3 regions of the Isoptericola aurantiacus genome follow, and region 1 is predicted to be linked to each of the others. Evidence: riboswitches for the same ligand, from Rfam matches in the RefSeq annotation. Region 1 holds a riboswitch; each other region holds the start of a gene.
The links. Region 1 has a riboswitch for cyclic di-AMP ahead of ACIQLL_RS12210 (C40 family peptidase). Riboswitches for the same ligand answer to the same signal wherever they lie in the genome.
Positions count from the first base shown of each region.

Region 2: linked by a shared signal. The riboswitch ahead of ACIQLL_RS04245 (M15 family metallopeptidase) and the one ahead of ACIQLL_RS12210 (C40 family peptidase) in region 1 are both predicted to bind cyclic di-AMP.
Region 3: linked by a shared signal. The riboswitch ahead of ACIQLL_RS02860 (C40 family peptidase) and the one ahead of ACIQLL_RS12210 (C40 family peptidase) in region 1 are both predicted to bind cyclic di-AMP.

Region 1 is NZ_JBJBAE010000003.1:503,958-511,698, reverse strand. It holds gene ACIQLL_RS12235 (methyltransferase domain-containing protein) at 1-1,161, shown strand, start outside; gene ACIQLL_RS12230 (class I SAM-dependent methyltransferase) at 1,158-1,892, shown strand; gene ACIQLL_RS12225 (MFS transporter) at 1,949-3,238, shown strand; gene serC (phosphoserine transaminase) at 3,246-4,370, opposite strand; gene ACIQLL_RS12215 (metal-dependent transcriptional regulator) at 4,471-5,169, shown strand; cyclic di-AMP (ydaO/yuaA leader) riboswitch at 5,299-5,487, shown strand; gene ACIQLL_RS12210 (C40 family peptidase) at 5,490-6,293, shown strand; cyclic di-AMP (ydaO/yuaA leader) riboswitch at 6,559-6,722, shown strand; gene ACIQLL_RS12205 (C40 family peptidase) at 6,725-7,564, shown strand.
Region 2 is NZ_JBJBAE010000001.1:918,011-925,751, reverse strand. It holds gene glsA (glutaminase A) at 1-54, shown strand, start outside; gene ACIQLL_RS04255 (MFS transporter) at 51-1,706, shown strand; gene ACIQLL_RS04250 (Ig-like domain-containing protein) at 2,098-4,482, shown strand; gene ACIQLL_RS04245 (M15 family metallopeptidase) at 4,580-5,314, opposite strand; cyclic di-AMP (ydaO/yuaA leader) riboswitch at 5,592-5,696, opposite strand; gene ACIQLL_RS04240 (heavy metal translocating P-type ATPase) at 5,905-7,741, shown strand, end outside.
Region 3 is NZ_JBJBAE010000001.1:632,519-640,259, reverse strand. It holds gene clpB (ATP-dependent chaperone ClpB) at 1-2,194, shown strand, start outside; gene ACIQLL_RS02860 (C40 family peptidase) at 2,258-3,403, opposite strand; cyclic di-AMP (ydaO/yuaA leader) riboswitch at 3,406-3,549, opposite strand; gene ACIQLL_RS02855 (septum formation family protein) at 3,870-4,613, opposite strand; gene ACIQLL_RS02850 (exodeoxyribonuclease III) at 4,658-5,455, opposite strand; gene ACIQLL_RS02845 (SDR family NAD(P)-dependent oxidoreductase) at 5,487-6,260, shown strand; gene pyrE (orotate phosphoribosyltransferase) at 6,313-6,891, shown strand; gene ACIQLL_RS02835 (HAD-IIA family hydrolase) at 7,079-7,741, opposite strand, start outside.

The sequences.
Region 1 (7,741 bases):
CTGAACCGGTTGCTGGCCGTCGCCTTCCGGCTGGCCCGCCGCGCGCCCCTGGAGCGCCCGCTGTCCTGGCGCGGGCTCGGCACGGCCGCCGCCTGGTCGGTGATCGGCTGGGTGTGCGTGGGCACGCAGGTCTGGTTGCTCGCGACCGGGCTCGGGATGGCGACGGGCATCGACACCCTCGCGCTGGCCGTGGGCGGGTACGCGCTGGCGTGGACGGTCGGCTTCCTCCTGGTGATGTTCCCGGCCGGTGCCGGGGCGCGCGAGCTGGTGCTCCTGGCCGTCCTGACCGGCGCGCTGCCGCACGCCGAGCTGCTGCTCGTCGTGCTCGTCAGCCGCGTCCTGGTGACCCTCGCCGACCTCGGGTTCGCCGCGGCCGGTGCGTTGGCCCGCCAGGCGATGCTGGCCCGCTACGCCCCGCTGCCGCCGCGGGCCTGGTTGCGCTGGGACGCCGTGCGGCGCGCGCTGCCGCGGCGGCGCTCCCGCGTCCTGGAGATCGGCTGCGGCCAGGGGGCGTTCGGCACCCGGATCGCCGCCCGGCACGACTACACCGCCGTGGAGCTCGACGGCGTCTCGTGGCGCACGGCAGCGGCCCGCGTCGCCGCCGTGGCCCCCGACGCCCGGGTCCTGCACGGCGACCTGTCCGCGCTGGGGCCCGGCGAGCGGTTCGACGTCGTGTGCGCGTTCGAGGTGATCGAGCACGTCGCCGCCGACGCCGCAGCGCTGCACGAGTGGGCCGCCCGGGTCCGGCCCGGCGGCATGCTGCTGCTGTCCACCCCGGCCGGGCCGGACCGGTTCGGCGCCTGGGACACCCTGGCCGGCCACTACCGGCGGTACGATCCCGACGCGCTCGCGGCCCTGCTCACCGACGCCGGGCTGGTCGACGTGCACGTCCGGCTCTACGACGCGCCGCTCGGCTACCTCCTGGAGGCGGTGCGCAACCGGGTGGCCCGCCGTCGGGCCCGGAGCCGCGACGAGGCCGGCAGCCCGGCCGAGCAGACGGCCGGGTCGGGGCGCACCCTGCAACCGTCCTCGCCGGTGACCGGGGCCGCCGTCGCCGTCGCCGTCTGGCCGTTCCGCCTGCTGCAGCGGGCCCTGCCTCGCCGGGGTACCGGCATCGTCGCCCGGGGCCGCCGCGCCCGTACCGAAGGAGTCCGTCGATGACCGCACTGCCGCCGCTGACGTTGTTCGGTTCGCTGCGCTGGGACGTCGTGCGCCGCCACCTGCCGCCGGGCGGGCGCGTGCTGGAGGTCGGCTGCGGCCAGGGCGCCGTGGGGGTGCGGCTCGCCGCGGCAGGTCACGACTACACGGGCGTCGAGCTGGACGGCGCCAGTGCCGCCGTCGCCGGCGAGCGGCTGGCCGCGGCCGGGCTGCCCGGCCGGGTCCTGCACGGGTCGGTCGAGGAGCTGGGCGACGACGGCGCGTTCGACGTCGTGTGCGCGTTCGAGGTCCTGGAGCACATCGACGACGACGCCGCGGCGCTCGCGCAGTGGCTGCCGCTGCTGCGCCCGGGCGGGCTGGTGCTCGTCTCGACCCCCGCGTGGCAGCAACGGTTCGGCCCGATGGACGCCGCCGTCGGCCACCACCGCCGGTACGACCCGCCGCAGATGCGGGCGTTGCTGGCCGGCGCCGGGCTGACCGACGTCGGCGGGCGCCTGTACGGCGCGCCGCTCGGCTACGCGCTGGAGGCGGTGCGCAACCGGCTCGCGGAGCGTCGTCTGGCGGACGACGGGACGACGACGGCGGAACGCACCGCGCGCTCGGGGCGCCTGTTCCAGCCGTCCTCCGCGGTCTCCGGCGCCGCGGTCGCGGCCGCCACCTGGCCCTTCCGGCTCACCCAGCGCGCGTTCCCGGCCTCGGGCCCGGCGCTGGTCGCGTGGGGACGGCGGCCCTGAGCCCGCCGTGAGCGGCCGGGAATAGACGGTCGCGTCGAAACGTTCCGAGACCACTGATGAGTGCCACCTTCTCCTCCCTGCGCTACCCGAACTACCGGCTGTGGTTCGGCGCCGCACTCGTCGCCAACGTCGGCACGTGGATGCAGCGGATCGCGCAGGACTGGCTGGTGCTCACCGTCCTGACCCACGACTCGGGCGTCGCCGTCGGCATCACCACGGCGCTGCAGTTCGTGCCCTTCCTGCTGATCGGGCCGTGGACCGGACTCCTCGCCGACCGACTGCCCCGCCGGCGCCTCCTCATGGCCACGCAGGGCGCGATGGGGCTGCTCGCCCTGGGGCTGGGCGCGCTGGTGCTCTCCGGGAACGCCGAGCTGTGGCACGTCTACGCGTTCGCCCTCGGGCTCGGGTTCGCCACGGCGTTCGACAACCCGGTGCGCCAGACCTTCGTCGCCGAGCTCGTCCCGCCGCAGCGCCTGGCCAACGCCGTCGGCCTGAACAGCGCGTCGTTCAACGCCGCACGCCTCGTCGGACCAGGTGTAGCCGGGCTGCTCATCGCCGCCGTCGGGCCGGGGTGGGTGTTCGTCGTCAACGGGGTCACCTTCGCGGCCACGATCGCCGCCGTCGCGGTCATGAGGCCGGCCGCGATGTGGACCAAGGAACGCGCACCCCGCGCCAAGGGACAGATCCGCGAGGGGCTGCGCTACGTGCGGGGCCGGTCGGACATCGTGGTGATCATGGTCGTGATGGCGGTCGTGTCGACCTTCGGCCTGAACTTCCAGCTCACCAGCGCGATGATGGCGCGGGTCGAGTTCGGGCGGGGCGCGCAGGAGTTCGGCCTGCTCGGCTCCGTCCTGGCGATCGGGTCGCTGGCCGGGGCGCTGCTGGCCGCCCGTCGCGAGCGCCCGCGGGTCCGGCTGGTGATCGGGGCCGCGTTCGGGTTCGCCGTGGCCACGGCCGTCAACGCCCTGATGCCCTCCTACCTCGGCTACGTCCTGACCTGCATCCCCGTCGGCCTGGCGGCCCTGACCATGATGACGGCCGCGAACTCCACCATCCAGACCTCCGTCGACCCCGTGATGCGCGGGCGTGTCATGGCGCTCTACATGATGGTCTTCCTCGGCTCGACGCCGATCGGGTCGCCCGTGGTGGGCTGGATCGGGGAGGCGTTCGGTCCGCGCCAGGCGATCCTCGTCGGATCGGTGACGACGTTCGCCGTGGCGTCGGCCGCGACCCTCTGGGCGGTGCGGAGCTGGCGGCTGCGGGTGCGGTACCGGCTGACACGCCGCCCGCACCTGGAGGTCGTCTACCTCGACGCGCCGCGTCCCGAGGTCGCGACCGCCGCCTGACCGCCGCTCAGACCAGCCGCTCGACGACGTGGTCCACGCACGCGGTCAGCGCCGCGACGTCGTCGGGGTCGACGGCGGGGAACATCCCGACCCGCAGCTGGTTGCGGCCCAGCTTGCGGTACGGGAACACGTCGAGGACGCCGGCCGCGCGCAGGTGGGCGACGACGGCGCTCGCGTCGATCCGGTCGTCCAGGTCGACGGTGCCCACCACCGTCGAGCGTTCCGCCGGCACGGTGACGAACGGCGTCGCCCACTCGCGGGCGTCGGCCCAGCCGTAGAGGATCTCGGCCGACGTCGCGCAGCGCCGGGACGACCACTCCAGGCCGCCCTGGCCGTTCAGCCACTCGACCTGCTCGGCCAGCATCACGAGCGTGGCCACCGCGGGCGTGTTCAGCGTCTGGTCCTTGCGCGAGTTCTCCAGCGCCGTCGTCAGCGACAGGAACTCCGGCACCCAGCGTCCGCCGCCCGACGCCTCGACCTCCGCGGCCCGTTCGATCGCGGCCGGGCTGCACAACGCGAGCCACAGCCCGCCGTCGGCCCCGAACACCTTCTGCGGGCCGAAGTAGTAGACGTCGGTGGAGCGCAGGTCCACCGGCAGGGCGCCCGCGCCCGACGTCGCGTCGGTCAGCAGCAGGGCGTCCTCGGCCGGGCGCCGCACCGGCGCCATCGCGCCGGTCGAGGTCTCGTTGTGCGGGGTGGCGTAGACGTCCACGGCGTCCGACGGCGTCAGGTACGCGACGCTGCCGGGTGCTGCGTCGACGACCTCGGGGTCCGCGAGGAACGGGGCGCGGCGCGTCGCCGCGGCAAACTTGGCCCCGAACTCGCCGAAGGTCGCGTGCTGGGCCCGCTCGCGCACGAGAGACGCCGTCGCCACCTCCCAGAACGCCGTCGACCCGCCGTTGCCGAGCACCACCTCGTAGCCGTCCGGCAGGTCGAAGAGGTCCGCCAGACCGGTGCGGACCCGGTGCACGACGTCCTTGACGGGTGCCTGGCGGTGCGAGGTCCCCAGGACGGGCCGGGTCGGGTCGCCCGCCGCGGCCACAGCGTCCACCTGGGCCGTGCGGACCTTCGACGGGCCGGAGCCGAACCGGCCGTCCGAGGGCAGCAGCGACGAGGGGATCTGCAGGGGCATGGTGACTCCGTGTCTCGGGTGCGCCGTCCGTCCCGGGGGCGACGCGGCAGCGTGGGTGTGTGCGAATAGACTAGGCCCGGGCCTCAAGACGGGAGCGGACGTGACGGACCTGATCGACACCACCGAGATGTACCTCAAGACGATCTACGAGCTGGGCGAGGAGGGCATCACGCCTCTGCGCGCACGGATCGCGGAGCGTCTGGGGCACTCCGGGCCGACGGTGTCGCAGACGGTCGCCCGCATGGAGCGCGACGGTCTCGTCGTCGTCACCGGGGACCGGCACCTGGAGCTCACGGACTCCGGCCGGTCCAAGGCCGTGCGGGTCATGCGCAAGCACCGGCTGGCCGAGCGCCTGCTCACCGACGTGATCAAGCTCGACTGGGAGCACGTGCACAACGAGGCGTGCCGCTGGGAGCACGTGATGAGCGACCTCGTGGAGCGTCGCCTGGTGACCCTGCTGGACCACCCTCACCAGGACCCGTACGGCAACCCCATCCCGGGTCTGTCCGAGCTCGGCGAGCAGTTCCAGGACGTCCCGTTCCTCGAGGGCGTGCAGTCCTTGCCGGCGCACCTGCTGGCGCGGCCCGGCGACGACGGGCTCGTGCTGCAGCGCATCGCCGAGCCGGTCCAGGTGGACGACGAGTTCCTCGCCCGGCTGGCGAGCGTCGGTCTGACGCCCGGCGTGCAGATCCAGGCCGAGCGGGCCGGTGACACCTACACGATCCAGGCCGTCGGCGGGAGCGAGGCGCTGGAGCTGCCGGAGGACCTCGCCAAGCACCTGTTCGTCGCAGCCGGCTGACCGGCGCCCGGACGCCCGGAGCGCGGTCGGACCGTCGGCCACGAGGCCGTCGTGATCGGAGCGTGACATCCCCATCCGGTTCGGGTACGGTCGGACACGCTCACCGGATTCGGTTTGGTGAGTACCGGGACGGACGCCGAACCCTGCCACCGTCCCGGTGCCCACGGATGACCGCACGGCAGGGGCGGGGGACCCACTTTCGGGCATCGGAGACGGTGTCCTCGGGGTGAAGCCTGATGGTTCGTAGGGACCGTGAGGCCGGGTGTTTTCTCCCACCCGAACCCGACAGCTGACCTCGTAGGCGACCGGAGAGGTTGAACGTGACTGCTCGCACCTCGCGTGGCAAGCACCGCGCTGCTCGTCGTCCGATGATCGCCGCGCCGTCGGCGGCTGCTGGGCGCCGGGCCGCTGTCGTGGCCACCGCCGGTGGTCTGCTGGTCTCGACGATCGGTGGCGCCACCGCTGCGCAGGCCGCGCCGGTCGACGCCGACGCCGCTCAGAAGCTCAGCACGGTCGACCTGGGTGCGCTGACCGACCAGGCCCGTGAGGCGCTGGAGTCCGCGCCGGTGGTCACGGTCGCGGCCAAGGCCGAGCTGGACGTCGAGAAGGTCACGGCGAAGTCGATCGAGAAGGCGGGCATCAAGGCCGCTCCCGAGCCCGAGCCGGTGCGTGAGGTCGCGCCGTCGCGTTCGGCCGAGCGCACCGCCGTGGAGTCGACCGAGTCCACCTCGACCGAGACGTCCACCACCGAGACCACCAGCACCGAGACGACGTCGGTCCCCGCCTCCGCGGTCGGTTCCTCCGTGATCTCGGTCGCCTCGCGCTACGTCGGCGTCCCGTACGTCTCCGGCGGCACCTCGCCGTCGGGCTTCGACTGCTCCGGGTTCACGCAGTACGTCTACGCCCAGGTCGGGATCTCGCTGCCCCGCAGCTCCTCGGACCAGCGGTACTCCGGAACCGTGATCTCCCGGGCGGACGCGCAGCCGGGTGACCTCATCTGGTCCCCGGGCCACGTCGCGATCTACGCGGGCGGCAACTCCCAGATCGACGCGCCGCGTCCCGGCAAGACGATCCAGTTCCGCAGCATCTGGCAGTCCAGCCCCACGTTCATCCGACTCGGCTGACGGCAGGACGCACAGCTCTCCGAGGGCCCCGAGGCGCGGCATGCGCCTCGGGGCCCTCTGCGTCCTCGGCACGGCACCCCGCGGTCCGTGTACCTCGGGCCGCCCTGCTGGCCGCAGAGGCCCCCTGGAAGCCCTCGACGAGCCCCGATCGACACGCTCCCGACGTCGTCGTGATCGAAACGTGACATGGCGACGACGATCGGATACCGTTCACTCGTTCGGTGGAGCATTTCGCCGAACCCCGTCCGGACGCCGAGTCCTGCCACCGGTCGGGGAGCCGAGACCCATGGCAGGAGCGGGGGACCCACTTTCGGGCATCGGAGACGGTGTCCTCGGGGTGAAGCCTGATGGTTCGTACGGACCGTGAGGCCGGGTGTTTTCTCCCACCCGAACCCGACAGCTGACTTCGTAGGCGGACGGAGAGGAAAGACGTGAACGCACGCACTACGACGCGAGGCCGGCACCGCGCCGCTCGTCGTCCGATGATCGCCGCGCCGTCGGCGGCTGCTGGGCGCCGGGCCGCTGTCGTGGCCACCGCCGGTGGTCTGCTGGTCTCGACGATCGGTGGCGCCACCGCTGCGCAGGCCGCGCCGGTCGACGCCGACGCCGCTCAGAAGCTCAGCACGGTCGACCTGGGTGCGCTGACCGACCAGGCCCGTGAGGCGCTGGAGTCCGCGCCGGTGGTCACGGTCGCGGCCAAGGCCGAGCTGGACGTCGAGAAGGTCACGGCGAAGTCGATCGAGAAGGCGGGCATCAAGGCCGCTCCCGAGCCCGAGCCGGTGGTGCGCGAGGTCGCGCCGTCGCGTTCGGCCGAGCGCACCGCCGTCGAGTCGACCGAGTCCACCTCGACCGAGTCCACCTCGACCGAGACCTCCTCGACCGAGACCACCAGCACCGAGACGAGCACGGCGCCCGCTGCCAGCACGAGCGGCTCGTCCGCCGTGTCGATCGCGGCCCGCTACATCGGCACGCCGTACGTGGTCGGCGGCGCCTCGCCGTCGGGCTTCGACTGCTCGGGCCTCGTCACCTATGTCTACGCCCAGCTCGGCATCTCGCTGCCCCACTCGTCCAGCGCGATCCTCAGCGCGTCGAACACCACGCAGATCTCGAGCTCGTCGGCGCAGCCGGGCGACCTCATCTGGTCCCCGGGTCACATCTCGATCTACATCGGCAACGGCCAGCAGATCGAGGCGACGCGCCCCGGTGGGTGGACCGTCCGCCAGTCCGGCATCTGGCAGTCCAGCCCCACGTACCTGCGCGTCACGGGCTGACCTCCCGCCGTCGCTGCGACCGACGCCCCGGTGCTCCCCACGAGCGCCGGGGCGTCGTCGCGTCCCGGTGTCGACGACGTGCCCGCGGGCGGGGGTGAGCGTGCGGCGCGCCCTCGGCGACTCCCGGCGGCTTTGCTGCACCTTGCGGCCGTCTTTCGCTACGCTTGAACCATGATG
Region 2 (7,741 bases), on a different contig from region 1:
CGGGTGCCGGAGCGCGACGTCCCTCCCGCCGAGCTGACGAAGGACGACCGATGACCGCACCGGATCCCGTCGCGACGACGCCCGCCACCGTGGAGCGACGCTCCTGGCTGCCCATGGTGTCGCTGTTCCTGGCCCAGGTCCTGATGTCCTTCAACGTCGCGGCGCTGCCCGTCTCGCTGGGCGGCATGGTCGAGGACTTCGGCGTCCCGCCGACCGTCGTGAGCTCCACGATCGTCGTCTACGGCCTGGTCGTGGCGGCGCTGGTCATGACCGGCGCCAAGATCGGCCAGCGGGTCGGGTGGGTGCTCGTCTTCCGCGTCGTGGTGGTCACGTTCGGCGTCTCCGCGCTGCTGATGATCTTCTCCCCGACGGTCGGGTGGGCGATCGCGGGGCAGTCGCTCGCCGGGGCCTCGGCGGCGATCATCGTGCCGGCGCTCGTCGCGCTCATCGCGGAGAACTACCGCGGGGCGCAGCAGGCGACGGCGATCGGTGCGCTCGGGTCGGCGCGCGCCATCTCCGGGGTGTCCGCGTTCTTCCTCGGCGGCGCCCTCGGCACGCTGGTCGGGTGGCGGCCCGTGTTCGGCATCGTGCTGCTGCTGGCGGTGGCGGTGCTGGCGTTCAGCTTCACCCTGCGGTCCGACGGCGGCAACGCGGACGTGCACATCGACGTCGTCGCCGCCGTCCTCATCGGCGTGGCGGTCATGCTGCTCACGCTCGGGTTCAACAACCTCAACACCTGGGGCCTGTTCTACGCCACGCCGGATGCACCGTTCGACGTCGGCGGCGTCTCGCCGGCGCCGGTGCTCGTGCTGTGCGGCGTCGTCCTCGGCCAGACGTTCTTCTGGTGGACCCGGCGGCGGATGGCGGCCGGCAGGGTGCCGCTGGTCGACCTGAGCGTGCTGGCATCGCCGCGGGAGCGGGCGGCGGTGTACGCGATGTTCATCATCGTCGCCCTGGAGGGCGCCCTGAACTTCACGGTGCCCCTGTACGTCCAGATCGTTCAGGGCCGCACCCCGTTCGACACGGCGCTCGCGATGATGCCGTTCAACCTCACGGTGTTCGTCACCGCGACGCTCGTGGTGCGCTTCTACCGCCGCTACCCGCCGCGGACCATCGGGGTGTTCGGCTTCGTGCTGACCACCGCCGCGCTGCTCTGGCTCTCGTTCGTCGTGACGAACAACTGGGAGACGCTGCCGACGATCCTGGGGCTGTTCGTCTTCGGCGTCGGCCAGGGCGCGCTGGTCACCCTGGTGTTCAACGTGCTGGTGACCTCCGCACCGACGTCGCGCGCCGGCGACGTCGGCTCGATCCGGGGCACGACGCAGAACCTCGCCTCGGCGGTCGGCACGGCGATCGCCGGGGCCCTGCTGGTGACGCTGCTGTCGTTCAACGTGGGCCGCGCCGTCGTCGAGCACGTCGAGATCCCGCCGTCGCTCGTGGCGCAGGTGGACCTGGACGCCGTGAACTTCGTCAGCAACGACGAGCTGCGCGGGGTCCTGGAGGGCACCGACGCCACGCCCGAGCAGGTCGAGGCGGCCGTCCAGGTCAACGAGGAGACGCGGCTCGACACGCTCCGGCTCGGGCTGCTGATCCTGGCCGGGGTGAGCGCGACGGCCATCCTGCCCGCGAGCCGGCTGCCCGGCTACACCCCCGACGAGATCCCCGACCCGGAGACGTCCGGCGGCCCCGACCCCGACGCCCGGTAGGCCGCCTGCCGGGGTCCACCGCGCCGTCGACCCCGGTCACCGCCCGCTCGACCGGGTGAAATCTGCCGCTGCATCACGGTGGGATAACGCTTCCTCTGCCGCGGAATCACGCGGATCCTGAGGCATGCCCGGCTGCCGCCGAGGCGCGGCGGGTTGCCCGGGGCGGGTGAAGGTCTTGACCGACCCTTGAGCGGACAATGCCGTCCGGATAGCCTCGTCTCGCCGTAGCGTTCTGCGGTGGATGATCGGTTATATCCGTCATGTCGGGGGCTGCTTCTTCACGGGCTCTGCCGTGCGCCGTCGCCATCCTCCGCCGGGCCGCTGCACCGCACACAGAGCGTTCCTGCACCGCGAGGGGCGCACCCGCCACGTCTCGGAGAACACGCCCCGTATGACACCCAGATCAGGCCGCGCCCCGCTCGCCGCCCTGCTGTCCACGTCCCTCGTCGCGCTCGGCATGGCCGTCGCGGTCCCCGCGTCCGCCGACACGGTCGACACCAGCGGACCGGAGATCACCGTCAAGGACTCGTCGGTCGGCGCCGACGGCCGCTACCGCACGGCCGGCTTCAAGCTGCACGACGCCTCCAAGGTCGACAAGGTCGAGCTCAACGGTGTGGTCAAGGACCTCACGGACAGCACCTGGTCGGACGTCAACGGCGTCAAGCCCGGCAGGTTCGGCGGCGTCGAGGGCGCGAACACGCTCGTCGCCTACGACGCCCTCGGCAACACCACGACGCTGGAGTTCGTGCTCGACACCACCGGGCCCCAGGTCACGGTGAAGGACTCCTCGGACGGGGCGGACGGCCGCTTCCGCGAGGTGAGCTTCAAGCTGCACGACGCCTCGAAGGTCGCCGGCCTGACGCTCAACGGCGTGGAGAAGGACCTGACGGACAACGTCTGGTCCGACCTGAACTTCGTCAAGCCCGGGGCTTTCGGCGCCGTCGAGGGCACGAACACGCTGGTCGTGAGCGACGCCCTCGGCAACGAGACCACGCTGGAGTTCGTGCTCGACACGACCGGCCCGGAGATCACCGTGAAGCCGGGCTCGCAGGGTGCGGACGGCCGCTTCCGCGAGGTGAGCTTCAAGCTGCACGACGGCTCGAAGGTCGACAAGGTCGAGCTCAACGGTGTGGTCAAGGACCTCACGGACAACGTCTGGTCCGACCTGAACTTCGTCAAGCCCGGGGCTTTCGGCGCCGTCGAGGGCACGAACACGCTGGTCGTGAGCGACGCCCTCGGCAACGAGACCACGCTGGAGTTCGTGCTCGACACGACCGGCCCGGAGATCACCGTGAAGCCGGGCTCGCAGGGTGCGGACGGCCGCTTCCGCGAGGTGAGCTTCAAGCTGCACGACGGCTCGAAGGTCGACAAGGTCGAGCTCAACGGTGTGGTCAAGGACCTCACGGACAACGTCTGGTCGGACGTCAACGGCGTCAAGCCCGGCACGTTCGGCGGCGTCGAGGGCGACAACACGATCGTCGCCTTCGACGTGCTCGGCAACACGACCGCGATGGAGTTCGTGCTCGACACGACCGGTCCCACGGTCACCACCAAGGACGACACCATCGGCGGTGACGGCCACTACCGCTCCGTGAGCTTCAAGCTGCACGACGCCTCGAAGGTCGCCGGCCTGACGCTCAACGGCGTGGAGAAGGACCTGACGGACGACGTCTGGTCCGACCTGAACTTCGTCAAGCCCGGCGTTTTCGGCGCCGTCGAGGGCACGAACACGCTGGTCGTGAGCGACGCCCTCGGGAACACGACGACCGTCGAGTTCGTCCTCGACAACGAGCGCCCGGTCGTGGAGATCACCGCGCCGACCGCCGGGGCGTCGACGTCGGCCGACGAGGCGGGCGACGTCGTCCTCACCGCGACCGACAACACGCTGCTGCGCCGCATCGGCGCCAACCTCTACAAGGACGGCACGTTCTACGGGCCGATCGGGTCGACGTCGGCCGCCACCGCGATCGGCGAGGCGTCGTGGACGGGCAGCTGGGCGCTCCCGACCGACCTGCCCGCCGGCAGCTACACCGTCCGGGTCGGTGCGTTCGACCTCGCCGGCAACTGGGGCGGTGCGAACGTCGACATCGTGATCGAGGAGTCCGAGGGCACCGAGGGTGAGGACGCCGACGGCACGGACACCGGTGACGGGCTCTCGCTGGAGGGGTCGACCGTCTCGTCCACGAGCGTCGACGGCGTCCCGTGGATCCTCTTCGACGTCTACCTGTCCGACCCGCAGAACGAGTCCACCGGCAACACGGCCTACCTCGAGCTGACCGACGGCACGAACACGACGGAGATCGAGCTGGGTGAGCTCGTCGACGGCCGTCTCACCGGCAGCGTCCTGTGGCCCGGTGCCGAGCTGGAGGAGGACGGCACGCCGTCGGCCTTCCCGGACTGGGCCCTGGTGGACGGGACCTGGACGCGGAGCGAGGGCGAGTACGCCTGGACGCTCGGCGACGTCTCCGCGACCCTGCGGGTCAACCCGGAGCTGCAGGTCGAGATCGCCTACCCGACCGACGCCGGGCCCCAGGTCACCGACGGCGTCGAGGAGCTGGAGCCGGTCGAGACCGAGGACGACGCCGTGGCCGAGCAGGCGGTCGCCGTCGACACCGACACCTCGGCCGAGCCGGTCGCGGACACCGCGGACGCCTCCGCCACCGGGTCGGAGCTGGCGACGACGGGTGCCCCGACGGCCTGGCTGGCCCTCGGTGCCGTGCTGCTGATCGCCGCCGGCGGGAGCTTCCTGTTCCTGCGCCGTCGCGTCCGCGCCTGATCGACGCCGGCCGGAGCTGATCCGGCCCCCGCGCCACGAGCGCCCGGACCCTCGTCGGAGGGTCCGGGCGCTCGTGCGTCGAGGCGAGGGCCTCCGGTCAGGACACCCCGCCCATCGCCGTGACGGCGGCGGTGAACTCCCAGTGCCAGGGTTCGTACTTGGACCCGCCGGTGCGGGCCCAGGCCGGGTTGTCCCAGCCGAAGGCCGGGGCGTTGGCGCGGAGCCAGTCGTAGCGGCTCCCGGAGTAGGTCTCCGGGCACAGGTCCACGGCCAGGCCCCAGCCGTGGTTCGACGTGCCGGGAGGGGCCGCCAGGCTGCCCTTGGCCGCCCGGGTCGCCACCTGCTGGCTGTAGCTGCGGTAGCCGTCGGTGACGCACATGTTCTCGCCGAACGTGGCGCGGAAGACCTGGTTGAGCCGGGCGAGGGCGACCGCGGCGTCCGCGCGGACCGACGGTCCGCCGTCCCACAGGGAGCACATCTCGCTCGAGGAGATGTACCCGTTGCTGCCCGCGCCGGTGGCCTGGCCGTCGCAACCGGGCAGCACCGGCGGCTCGGGAGCGGCGTCGACGTCGATCGTGAGCTGCTCCGCCGGCAGGGTGGCGTCCTTCGGCACGACGACGGCGGACGACCGGGGTGCGGTCCGGGCTCCGCTGCGCGAGGCGGCCTGACCGCGATCGGCCATCAGGGCGGCGCGCTGGACGACGCCGTCGTCGGCCGCGACGTCGTGGGGCGCGCGGACGCCGGACACCGCCGGGTCGGGGTCCGCGCGCTGCGCCTCCGGGACGGCGCCGGTGGCACCGGGGGTCGCGGCGAGGCCCGTGGTGGTGGCCATGGTGACCACGAGCCCGATGCCGAGGCTCAGCGGCCAGCTCGTGGGGGCGAGGGAGGACCAGGTCGGCCCGCGGCGTCGGGCTGGGCCGGCGACGTGCCTGCCGCGGCCGTGACGTGCGGACCTCGTGGCGGGCAGGGCCGGCGGGCGAGGGTCGCTCGCCTCGCGCGCGTGCCTCATCGACGTCCCCGGGGCAGGGCGTGCGGTGCGGCCTCGGGCCCGGTGTGCGCGGTACCGCGCCGGTACGTTCGCGTGGGCATGTCGGATCTCCTGGCGCCTGCGGGGTTAGCTGTCGGGTTCGGGTCGGAGACTGACCCGGCCGGCAGGCGGTGCCTGCACGGCTTCACCCCGAGGGCACCTCTGGTGCCCGGAAGTGGGTCCCCCGTCCCTGTCGTCGATGTCGTCGGAGGTCCGGGGCGGTGACAGGGCTCGGCGCCCGCCCGGACGGCTCACGGCACGTGAGATGTCTGGACCCTATCCCCGCGACCTCGAGTTGTCACGATTCGGTCACGGTCGCCCGGCGCGACGTGCCCGCCGACCGTCGCAGAGGGTGTCCCGGGAGCCAGTCGGTGCGGAGGGCGCGAGGATGGAGCATGGTTTACCCGCCGCCGTCGCAGACGCTCGTCGCGACCGGTTCCGCGCGGCGCGGCCGCCGTCTGCTGCGCCGCTACCCGCTGGTCTTCGCGACCCTCGCGGTCGGCGCCGTCGTCCTCGTGCTGTTCGCCGCGGGTCAGCAGGAGGCGATGCAGTGGCTCGGATCCGGCTGGGCGCTCCTCGTGGCAGCACGGGTCGCCACTCGCATGGCCCGCGACCTCCTGGCGGGTCGGTGGGGGGTCGACCTGCTCGCCGTCACGGCGATCGTCGCCACGGTCGTGGTCGGTGAGTACGTCGCGGCGCTCGTCGTCGTCCTCATGCTCACGGGTGGGCAGGCGCTCGAGGACTACGCCGCCCGCCGTGCGCGGCACGAGCTGCGCGCCCTGCTGGAGCGCGCCCCGAACCGCGCGCACCGTCTCGACCGCGACGACCTCGTGACCGACGTCCCGGTGGAGGAGGTGCTGCCCGGGGACCGTCTGCTGGTCCGCCCGGCGGAGGTCGTCCCGGTGGACGGCGAGCTCCTGAGCGCCGAGGTCGACCTCGACGAGTCGTCGTTGACCGGCGAGAGCCTCCCCGTCACGCGCTACGCGGGCGACCCGGTGCTGTCCGGGACGCTGAACACCGAGCACGCCGTCGTGGTCCGGGCGGCCGCGGCCGCCGCGGACAGCCAGTACACCCGCATCGTCGCCATGGTCACCGAGGCGGCCGAGTCCCGGGCGCCCGTGGTGCGGTTGGCCGACCGCTACGCGGTGCCGTTCACCGCGTTCGCCTTCCTGGTGGCGGGTCTGGCCTGGTGGTACCACGGCGACGCCACGGTGGTCGCGGAGGTGCTGGTGGTCGCCACCCCGTGTCCGCTGCTCATCGCGGCGCCCGTGGCGTTCCTCGGGGGGATGAGCAGGGCGGCCCACGCCGGCGTCATCGTCAAGGACGCCGGAACCCTCGAGCGGCTGTCCGCGGTCCGCGCCGCCGCCTTCGACAAGACCGGGACGATCACCACCGGACGCCCCGAGCTTCGCGCCGTGCACCCCCGGGCGCCGTGGGACGCGGACGACGTGCTGCGGCTCGCGGCCTCGGCCGAGCAGTACTCGTCGCACGTGCTGGCGACGTCGGTCCGTGCGGCCGCCGAGGACCGGGGGCTGCGCCTCGGTACCGCCTCGGAGGCCGAGGAGGAGGCGACCCACGGTGTGGTGGCCAAGGTCGGGGGCCACGACGTCGTCGTCGGCAAGCGCGCCCGCGTGGCCCGGGCCGTCGGCGACGTCGAGGAGCAAGCGTTGGGACCGGGGGAGCTGGCCGTGTACGTGGGGATCGACGGCGGCTTCGCGGGGGCGCTGGTGATGAGCGACCTGCCCCGGCCGGACGCCCCGACCACGATGACCGAGCTGGCCTGGCTGGGAGTCTCCGAGCGGCTCATGGTCACGGGTGACGCCCGCTCGACGGCGGAGCACGTCGCCCGGTCCGTGGGGCTCACCCAGGTGCACGCGGAGTGCCTTCCCGAGGACAAGGTCCGGATCGTGCGCACGCTCCCGGTGCGGCCCGTGCTCGCCGTCGGGGACGGGGTGAACGACGCCCCGTTCCTCGCGGCCGCGGACGTCGGGGTGGCGATGGGTGCGCGGGGCTCGACGGCGGCGAGCGAGTCCGCCGACGTCGTCGTGCTCACCGAGGACCTCACCAAGGTCGCCACCGCCGTCCAGGTCGGTCGGCGCACGATGACCGTGGCGCTCCAGAGCATCTGGCTCGGCATCGGGCTGTCGGTGGTGCTGATGCTCGTGGCGGCGACCGGTGCCGTCCCCGCGGTGCTGGGAGCACTGAGCCAGGAGGGGGTCGACCTGCTGGCGA
Region 3 (7,741 bases), on a different contig from region 1:
GCTGCCCGCCGTCCGCGGGAACGGCCGGGTCGCCAGCCCGAACCCCGAGGGCACCTACAAGGCGCTGGAGCAGTACGGCAGCGACCTCACCCAGCGGGCCCGCGACGGTCGCCTGGACCCCGTGATCGGCCGCGACGCCGAGATCCGGCGCGTCGTGCAGGTGCTGTCCCGGCGCACCAAGAACAACCCCGTGCTCATCGGCGAGCCCGGCGTCGGCAAGACCGCCGTCGTCGAAGGTCTCGCCCAGCGCATCGTCGCCGGGGACGTGCCCACCTCCCTGCAGGGCAAGCGGCTCGTCGCCCTCGACCTGGCCGGCATGGTCGCCGGCGCCAAGTACCGCGGCGAGTTCGAGGAGCGCCTCAAGGCCGTCCTGGAGGAGATCACCGCCTCCGACGGCGAGGTCATCACCTTCATCGACGAGCTGCACACCGTCGTCGGGGCCGGAGCGGGCAGCGAGGGCGCCATGGACGCCGGCAACATGCTCAAGCCCATGCTCGCCCGCGGCGAGCTGCGCATGGTGGGCGCCACGACGCTCGACGAGTTCCGCGAGAACATCGAGAAGGACCCGGCCCTCGAGCGCCGCTTCCAGCAGGTGTTCGTCGGCGAGCCGTCCGTGGAGGACACCGTCGCGATCCTGCGCGGGCTCAAGGAGCGGTACGAGGCGCACCACAAGGTGACCATCGCCGACTCCGCGCTCGTGGCGGCCGCGGCGCTGTCCGACCGGTACATCACCGGCCGCCAGCTCCCCGACAAGGCCATCGACCTCGTCGACGAGGCCGCCTCGCGGCTGCGCATGGAGATGGACTCCTCACCCGTCGAGATCGACGAGCTGCAGCGTGCCGTGACACGCCTCGAGATGGAGGAGGTCGTGCTCAAGGACGCCGAGGGTTCGGCGGACGCCGCCGCGCGCGAGCGGCTCGAGAAGCTGCGCGCCGACCTCGCCGACCGCCGCGAGGAGCTCGCCGCGCTCACGGCCCGCTGGGAGGCCGAGAAGGCCGGCCACAACCGCGTCGGTGAACTGCGCGCCCGCATCGACGAGCTGCGCACCGAGGCCGACCGCCTGCAGCGCGAGGGCGACCTCGAGGCCGCCGCCCGGCTCCTGTACGGGGAGATCCCGTCGGTCGAGCGCGAGCTCGTCGAGGCCGAGCAGGCCGAGGCCTCCGAGGCTGCCGCCGAGGAGACCGCCCAGGAGGCACCGATGATCGCCGACAAGGTCGGGGCGGACGAGGTGGCCGAGGTCGTCTCGGCCTGGACCGGCATCCCCGCCGGCCGGATGCTGCAGGGCGAGACCGAGAAGCTGCTCGGCATGGAGGACATGCTCGGGCACCGCCTCATCGGCCAGCAGGCCGCCGTGCGCTCCGTGTCCGACGCGGTGCGGCGCTCGCGGGCCGGCGTCGCCGACCCCGACCGGCCCACCGGGTCGTTCCTGTTCCTCGGACCGACCGGCGTCGGCAAGACCGAGCTCGCCAAGTCGCTCGCGGAGTTCCTCTTCGACGACGAGCGGGCCATGGTGCGCATCGACATGTCCGAGTACTCCGAGAAGCACTCGGTGGCGCGGCTGGTCGGTGCTCCTCCGGGGTACGTGGGCTACGAGGAGGGCGGCCAGCTCACCGAGGCGGTCCGCCGTCGGCCCTACACCGTGGTGCTGCTCGACGAGGTCGAGAAGGCCCACCCCGAGGTCTTCGACATCCTGCTGCAGGTGCTCGACGACGGCCGGCTCACCGACGGCCAGGGCCGCACCGTGGACTTCCGCAACACCATCCTGGTGCTGACCTCGAACCTGGGTTCGCAGTTCCTGGTGGACCCGACGCTGGACGAGGCGGCCCGGCGCGAGAGCGTGATGACGGCGGTGCGTGCCGCCTTCAAGCCGGAGTTCCTCAACCGGCTCGACGACGTCGTGCTGTTCGACGCGCTGAGCGTCGCCGAGCTGGGACGCATCGTCGACCTGCAGGTCGAGGCGCTCGCACGGCGGCTCGCCGACCGACGGATCACGCTCGACGTCACCGACGCCGCACGCGAGTGGTTGGCGCTCGAGGGATTCGACCCCGCCTACGGGGCGCGGCCGCTGCGGCGGCTCGTGCAGCGCGAGATCGGCGACCGGCTCGCCCGGAAGCTGCTGGCGGGGGAGGTGCCCGACGGCGGCACGGTCGTCGTCGACCGCGCCGACGGCGGCGAGGGGCTCGAGCTCTCCTGAACGAGAGCGACCCGCCCGTACCGGACAGGTACGGGCGGGCCGCTCGTGGTGGTGCGGGACGGATCAGACGCGGATGAACGTCGGGCTGTCCTGCCACATGCTGCGCTTGACGACGCCGACGCCGGGGCGAGCCGCCTCGATGACCCGACCGTTGCCGGCGTAGATGGCCACGTGGCCGGGCGTGTAGACGATGTCGCCCTTCTTGGCGTGGCTGCGGGCGACGCGGTGCCCGACCGACCGCTGCGCGGAGGACGAGCGCGGCAGTGTCTTGCCGATCGCCTTCTTGTACACATAGGACGTGAAGCCCGAGCAGTCGAACCCGCTGCTGGGCGAGGTGCCGCCGTAGGTGTAGCGGTAGCCCACGTAGCGGTTGGCGACGCGAACGACCTTCTGCCCGCGGGTGATCTTCTTCTTGGCCTTCACCCAGCGGGCCTTGGCGACCTTGTGCAGACCCTGTCCGCCTGCCGGCAGGACGGCGACGCGGACCTTGTTCCTCCCGACGCGGTAGTGGTTCCACCCGGGGCGGAACGTGGCCTTGCCGTGGTGGAGCTTCCTCGTCGCGACGTGCTTGCCCTTGACGGAGATCGCGACCCGGCCGCGCACGGGGTCACCCCACCGGGCGGCCTTGACGGTGAACTTGGGGCGGGTCGCGCTCTTGCCCTTGGTCCCGGACTTGCGGGACTGCTTAATGGCGACGTTCGGCGCTGCCTTGGCCTTGAGCTGGACGAAGCGCACCTTGGTCACGTCGCCGAGCCCGGTGACGGCTGCCGGGGCGACCTTGACGACGACCTTGTTCCGGCCGAGCTTGTAGTTCCTCAGCAGCGGCCGGAAGCTGGTCGTCCCGTCGGCGCCGAGCTTCTTGGCGGCGACCTTGCTGCCGTGGATGTAGAGGGCCGCTCTGCCCTTCACCGCAGCGCCGTCCGAGCGGACGGTGACGGTGAACTTCGGCTTGGTGCTGCCCTTGCCCTGGCGGGCACTGTTGCGGGTCCGATCGAGGCGGACCGTCGGCGTCTGCTCGGCGGCGACCGTGCCCGTCGTGGTCGTGGTGGCTGTGTCGGTCGTCGCCGAGGCGGCGCCGGCACCGGCGACGAGGGTGCCGCCGGCGAGCGCGCCGGTGAGGGTCATCGCGACGACCGCTCGGCGCACGAAGGGTGCTTTCGCGACGACTGCCGCGCCGGGGCGCGCAGGATCGATCGAGGTGGAGTGCATCGGGTACCTCTCGAGCCTGCGAGATGAGCTGTCGGATGAGGCCGAGAAGTAGTGGCCCGCCGCCAGGTGGCGGCTTAACCCCGAGGACGACGATGGTGTCGCCCGAAAGTGGTTCTCCCGCTGCTGCCGTGGTGCTGATCAGGACGCCGGTCCGCCGGCAGCACTCGGCTGCGGACCGGCCGCCACCGAGAGTCTCCCGGCGACGGAGCGACGTTAACGGCGCCCCGACGGCTGATCACAATCAGATAACGGCGAGTCCCGGACCTCCTGGTGAAGGAGGTGTGGAGGATCTCGTCGGCGAGACGATGTCCGACTGCACGGTGATATCCGGTGAAACACGGATATCAGGCCCGGAAACGCTGTCCGATGTGTCCCGGAAAGTGCGATGGGAGCGTGCGCACCGAGGCGCCCGAGCGGGACGTCCGTGCAGGTCGCGCGGCTTCCTTCACAACCGGGGTGACCGGGCTCACTCCAGCAGCGAACCCGTGGCCGGCGCTGTGGTGGTCGCCACGCAGAGCCCGGTCCGGTCGCCGGCCTCCCAGGACGCCTCGCTGGGGGCCCAGACGACCAGCGCCACGCCGTCGCCCGCCCCCGCGGCCCGGGGTCCCAGGAGGTCCGGCGTGCAGATCCGTGCCGCGCGCGCGGCCACGACGTCGTCGCCGGGCCAGACCTCGTCCGGGGCGGAGTCCGTGCGTCCCACGACCTGCGCCGAGTGCTCGGAGGTGCACGGGACCACCTGCACCACCCCCACCTCGGCGTCGGGCGGCACCTCGGCGACGCACGAACCCAGCACGAGCTGGACCGCGTTGGCGGTGGTCGGTTCGGTGACGTCCGCGGCCAGCGGGACCCAGGCGTCGTCGTGCGCCCGCGTCGTCACGGACGAGACGCCTGCGGCGACGGCCACCACCAGCACGATCGCGCCCAGCGTCCCCGCCACCCACCGTCGCGCGCGACGTCGCGCCTCGGCGCGTTCGGCCGGGGTCGGCCCGCCCGGCGCTCCCCAGCGGGCCCCGTAGACCGCCGGGTCGTCCACGGGAGCGGCGACGCCGTCGCCCGCCGGCCGGACGTCCGCCGTCGGCCGTGCGCCGTGCGCTCCGGCGGCGGAGGACGGACGCTGCGTACCGTCGACGCCGTCCCGGGCGTGCGGGTCCGCACCCGGACCGGGCGTGGCGAACGACAGGTCCTCGGGATCCTCGGGACGGTCGGTCATGGGGGTCAACCTCTCGGCGCCGGACGGCAGGGTCGTGACAGGGTTCAGGCGAGGTCGAGCACGACCGGCACGTGGTCGCTCGCTCCCTTGCCCTTGCGCTCCTCGCGGTCGACGGCGGCGCCGGTGACCCGGTCCGCCAGGGCGGGTGAGGCGTACGCGAAGTCGATCCGCAGCCCCTTGTCCCGCGGGAACGCGAGTTGCTGGTAGTCCCAGTAGGTGTACGTGCCGGGTGCCGGGAGGTGCTCGCGCGTCACCTCGACGAACCCCGCCTGCTCGAACGCGGCGAACGCCTCCCGCTCGGGCGTCGAGACGTGCGTCCTGCCCTCGAACGCCGTCACGTCCCAGACGTCGGAGTCGCGGGGGATGACGTTCCAGTCCCCGAGGAGCGCGATCTGGGCACCGGGCTCCGCCCGCAGCCGCGCGGCGGCGTCGGCACGCAGCGCCTCGAGCCAGGCCAGCTTGTAGGCGTAGTGCGGGTCGTCCAGCGCCCGGCCGTGCGGCACGTACAGCGACCACACGCGCACCCCGCCGCAGACGGCGCCCAGCGCGCGGGCCTCGACGCGCGGCTCCTGGTCCGGCGTGCCGAACGCCGGCTGGCCCGCGAACTGCGTCTCGACGTCGTCGATCCCGGCGCGCGAGACGATCGCCACGCCGTTCCACTGGTGGTAGCCGGACGCGGCCACCTCGTACCCGGCGGCCTCGAACGCCGCCACCGGGAACTGGTCCTGACGGCACTTGGTCTCCTGGATCGCCAGCACGTCGGTCCCGGAGCGTTCCAGGAAGGCGAGCACCCGGTCGAGCCGGCTCCGGATCGAGTTCACGTTCCACGTGGCGATGCGCACGCGAAGCACCCTAGGGCCATAGAGTGCCGTCATGGGAACCGCGCTCGTCACCGGCGCCACCGCCGGCCTCGGACTGGAGTTCGTCTGGCAGCTCGCGACCGCCCGCCACGACCTCGTGCTCGTGGCGCGCGACGCCGAGCGGCTCGACCAGGTCGCGGGCCAGGTCCGCGCCGCCGCAGGGGTGAGGGTCGAGGTGCTGCCGGCCGACCTCGCGGTGGCCGACGACGTCGCCGTGGTCGCCGAACGCCTGGCGGTGGCCGGTGACGAGCCCGGCGAGGCGCGCCGCCCCGTGGGCCTCCTGGTCAACAACGCCGGGTTCGCCACCGCGCAACGGTTCGTCGGGGGCGAGCTCGACGTGGAGCTCGCCGCGGTCGACGTCATGGTGCGCGCCGTCGTCCAGCTCACGCACGCCGCCACCGGGCAGATGACGGCCCGCGGGCGCGGGGCCGTCCTCAACGTCGCCTCCGTGGCGGCGCTCACCGCCGGCGGTACCTACGCCGCCGCCAAGGCCTACGTGCGCACCTTCACCGAGGCGCTCGCCGTCGAGCTGAAGGGCACGGGGGTCACCGCCACCGCGCTCTGCCCGGGGTTCGTCCACACCGAGTTCCACGACCGCGCAGGGCTGGACATGACGTCCGTCCCGGAGATCGGGTGGCTGGACGCCCCGTTCGTGGTCTCCCAGGCGCTCGCCGACGTCCGCCGCGGCGTCGTGCTGTCCACACCCTCGCTGCGGTACAAGGCGGGCTCGGCGCTGCTGCGGGCCCTGCCGCGGTCCGCCGTCCGGGCGATCGGCCACTACCGCTGAGCGGTCGCGGGCGCTCCACGCACCCGTCCGGTGCGCGCCGTAGGCTGACCCCGTGACCCACGCCGACTTCTCCCCGACCCCCCGTGAGCAGCTGCTCGAGCTCGTCAAGGAGCTCGCCGTCGTGCACGGGAGGGTGACGCTCTCCTCCGGCAAGGAGGCCGACTACTACGTCGACCTGCGGCGCATCACGCTGCACCACCGCGCCGCGCCGCTGGTCGGGCACGTGCTGCTGGACCACCTCGAGGAGGCGGGGCTCGGCACGGCCGAGGTCGACGCCGTCGGCGGGCTCACGCTCGGCGCCGACCCCATCGCCGACGCGCTCCTGCACGCCGCGGCCTCGCGCGGGCAGGACCTCGACGCGTTCGTGGTCCGCAAGGCGGCCAAGGCGCACGGCATGCAGCGCCAGATCGAGGGGCCCGACGTCACGGGGCGCAAGGTCGTCGTGCTCGAGGACACCACCACCACGGGCGGGTCACCGATCACCGCCATCGAGGCGCTGCGCGCCGCCGGCGCCGAGGTGCTCGGCTGCGCCACCATCGTCGACCGCGCCACGGGGGCGGGGGAGAAGATCGAGGCCCTCGGGGTGCCGTACCACTACCTCTTCGACCTGGACGACCTCGGCCTCGCCTGACGCGAACCGCGCCCCCTGACGCGAACCGTGCCCCCTGACGCGAACCGTGCCCCCTGACGCGAACCGTGCCCCCTGACGCGAACCGTGCCCGTTGTGGGCATGAAATCTGCAGGTCTGCGCGGTTCGGGGCGGCATATTTCACGCCCACAACGGCGGGTCGGGTCGGGCGGAGGGTGTGCGGCGGTCCTCAGATGCGCTCGACGAGGTCCGCGACCGAGTCGACCACGTGCGAGGGGCGGAACGGGTGGTGGTCCACCTCGTCGGGCGCCGTCGAGCCGGTGAGCACCAGGAACGTCTCCAGGCCCGCCTCGATCCCCGCCACGACGTCGGTGTCCATGCGGTCGCCGATCATCGCCGTCGTCTCCGAGTGCGCGTCGATCCGGTTGAGCGCCGAGCGGAACATCATCGGGTTGGGCTTGCCCACGTAGTAGGGGGAGCGGCCCGTGGCGGCGGTGATCATCGCCGCGACCGACCCGGTGGCGGGCAGCGGGCCCTCGGCCGAGGGCCCGGTCGTGTCCGGGTTGGTCGCGATGAACCGCGCCCCGGCCTTGATGAGGCGGATCGCCTTGGTGATCGCCTCGAACGAGTAGGTGCGGGTCTCACCCAGGACCACGTAGTCCGGGTCCGTCTCCGTGAGCGTGTACCCCGCCTCGTGCATCGCGGTGGTCAGGCCCGCCTCGCCGATGACGTACGCGGACCCGCCCGGCACCTGCTCGGTGAGGAAGGTCGCCGTCGCGAGGGCGGAGGTCCAGATCGACCCCTCGGGGACGTCGATGCCGGAGCGCGCCAGCCGTGCGGAGAGGTCGCGGGCCGTGAAGATCGAGTTGTTCGTCAGGACCAGGAAGGGCCG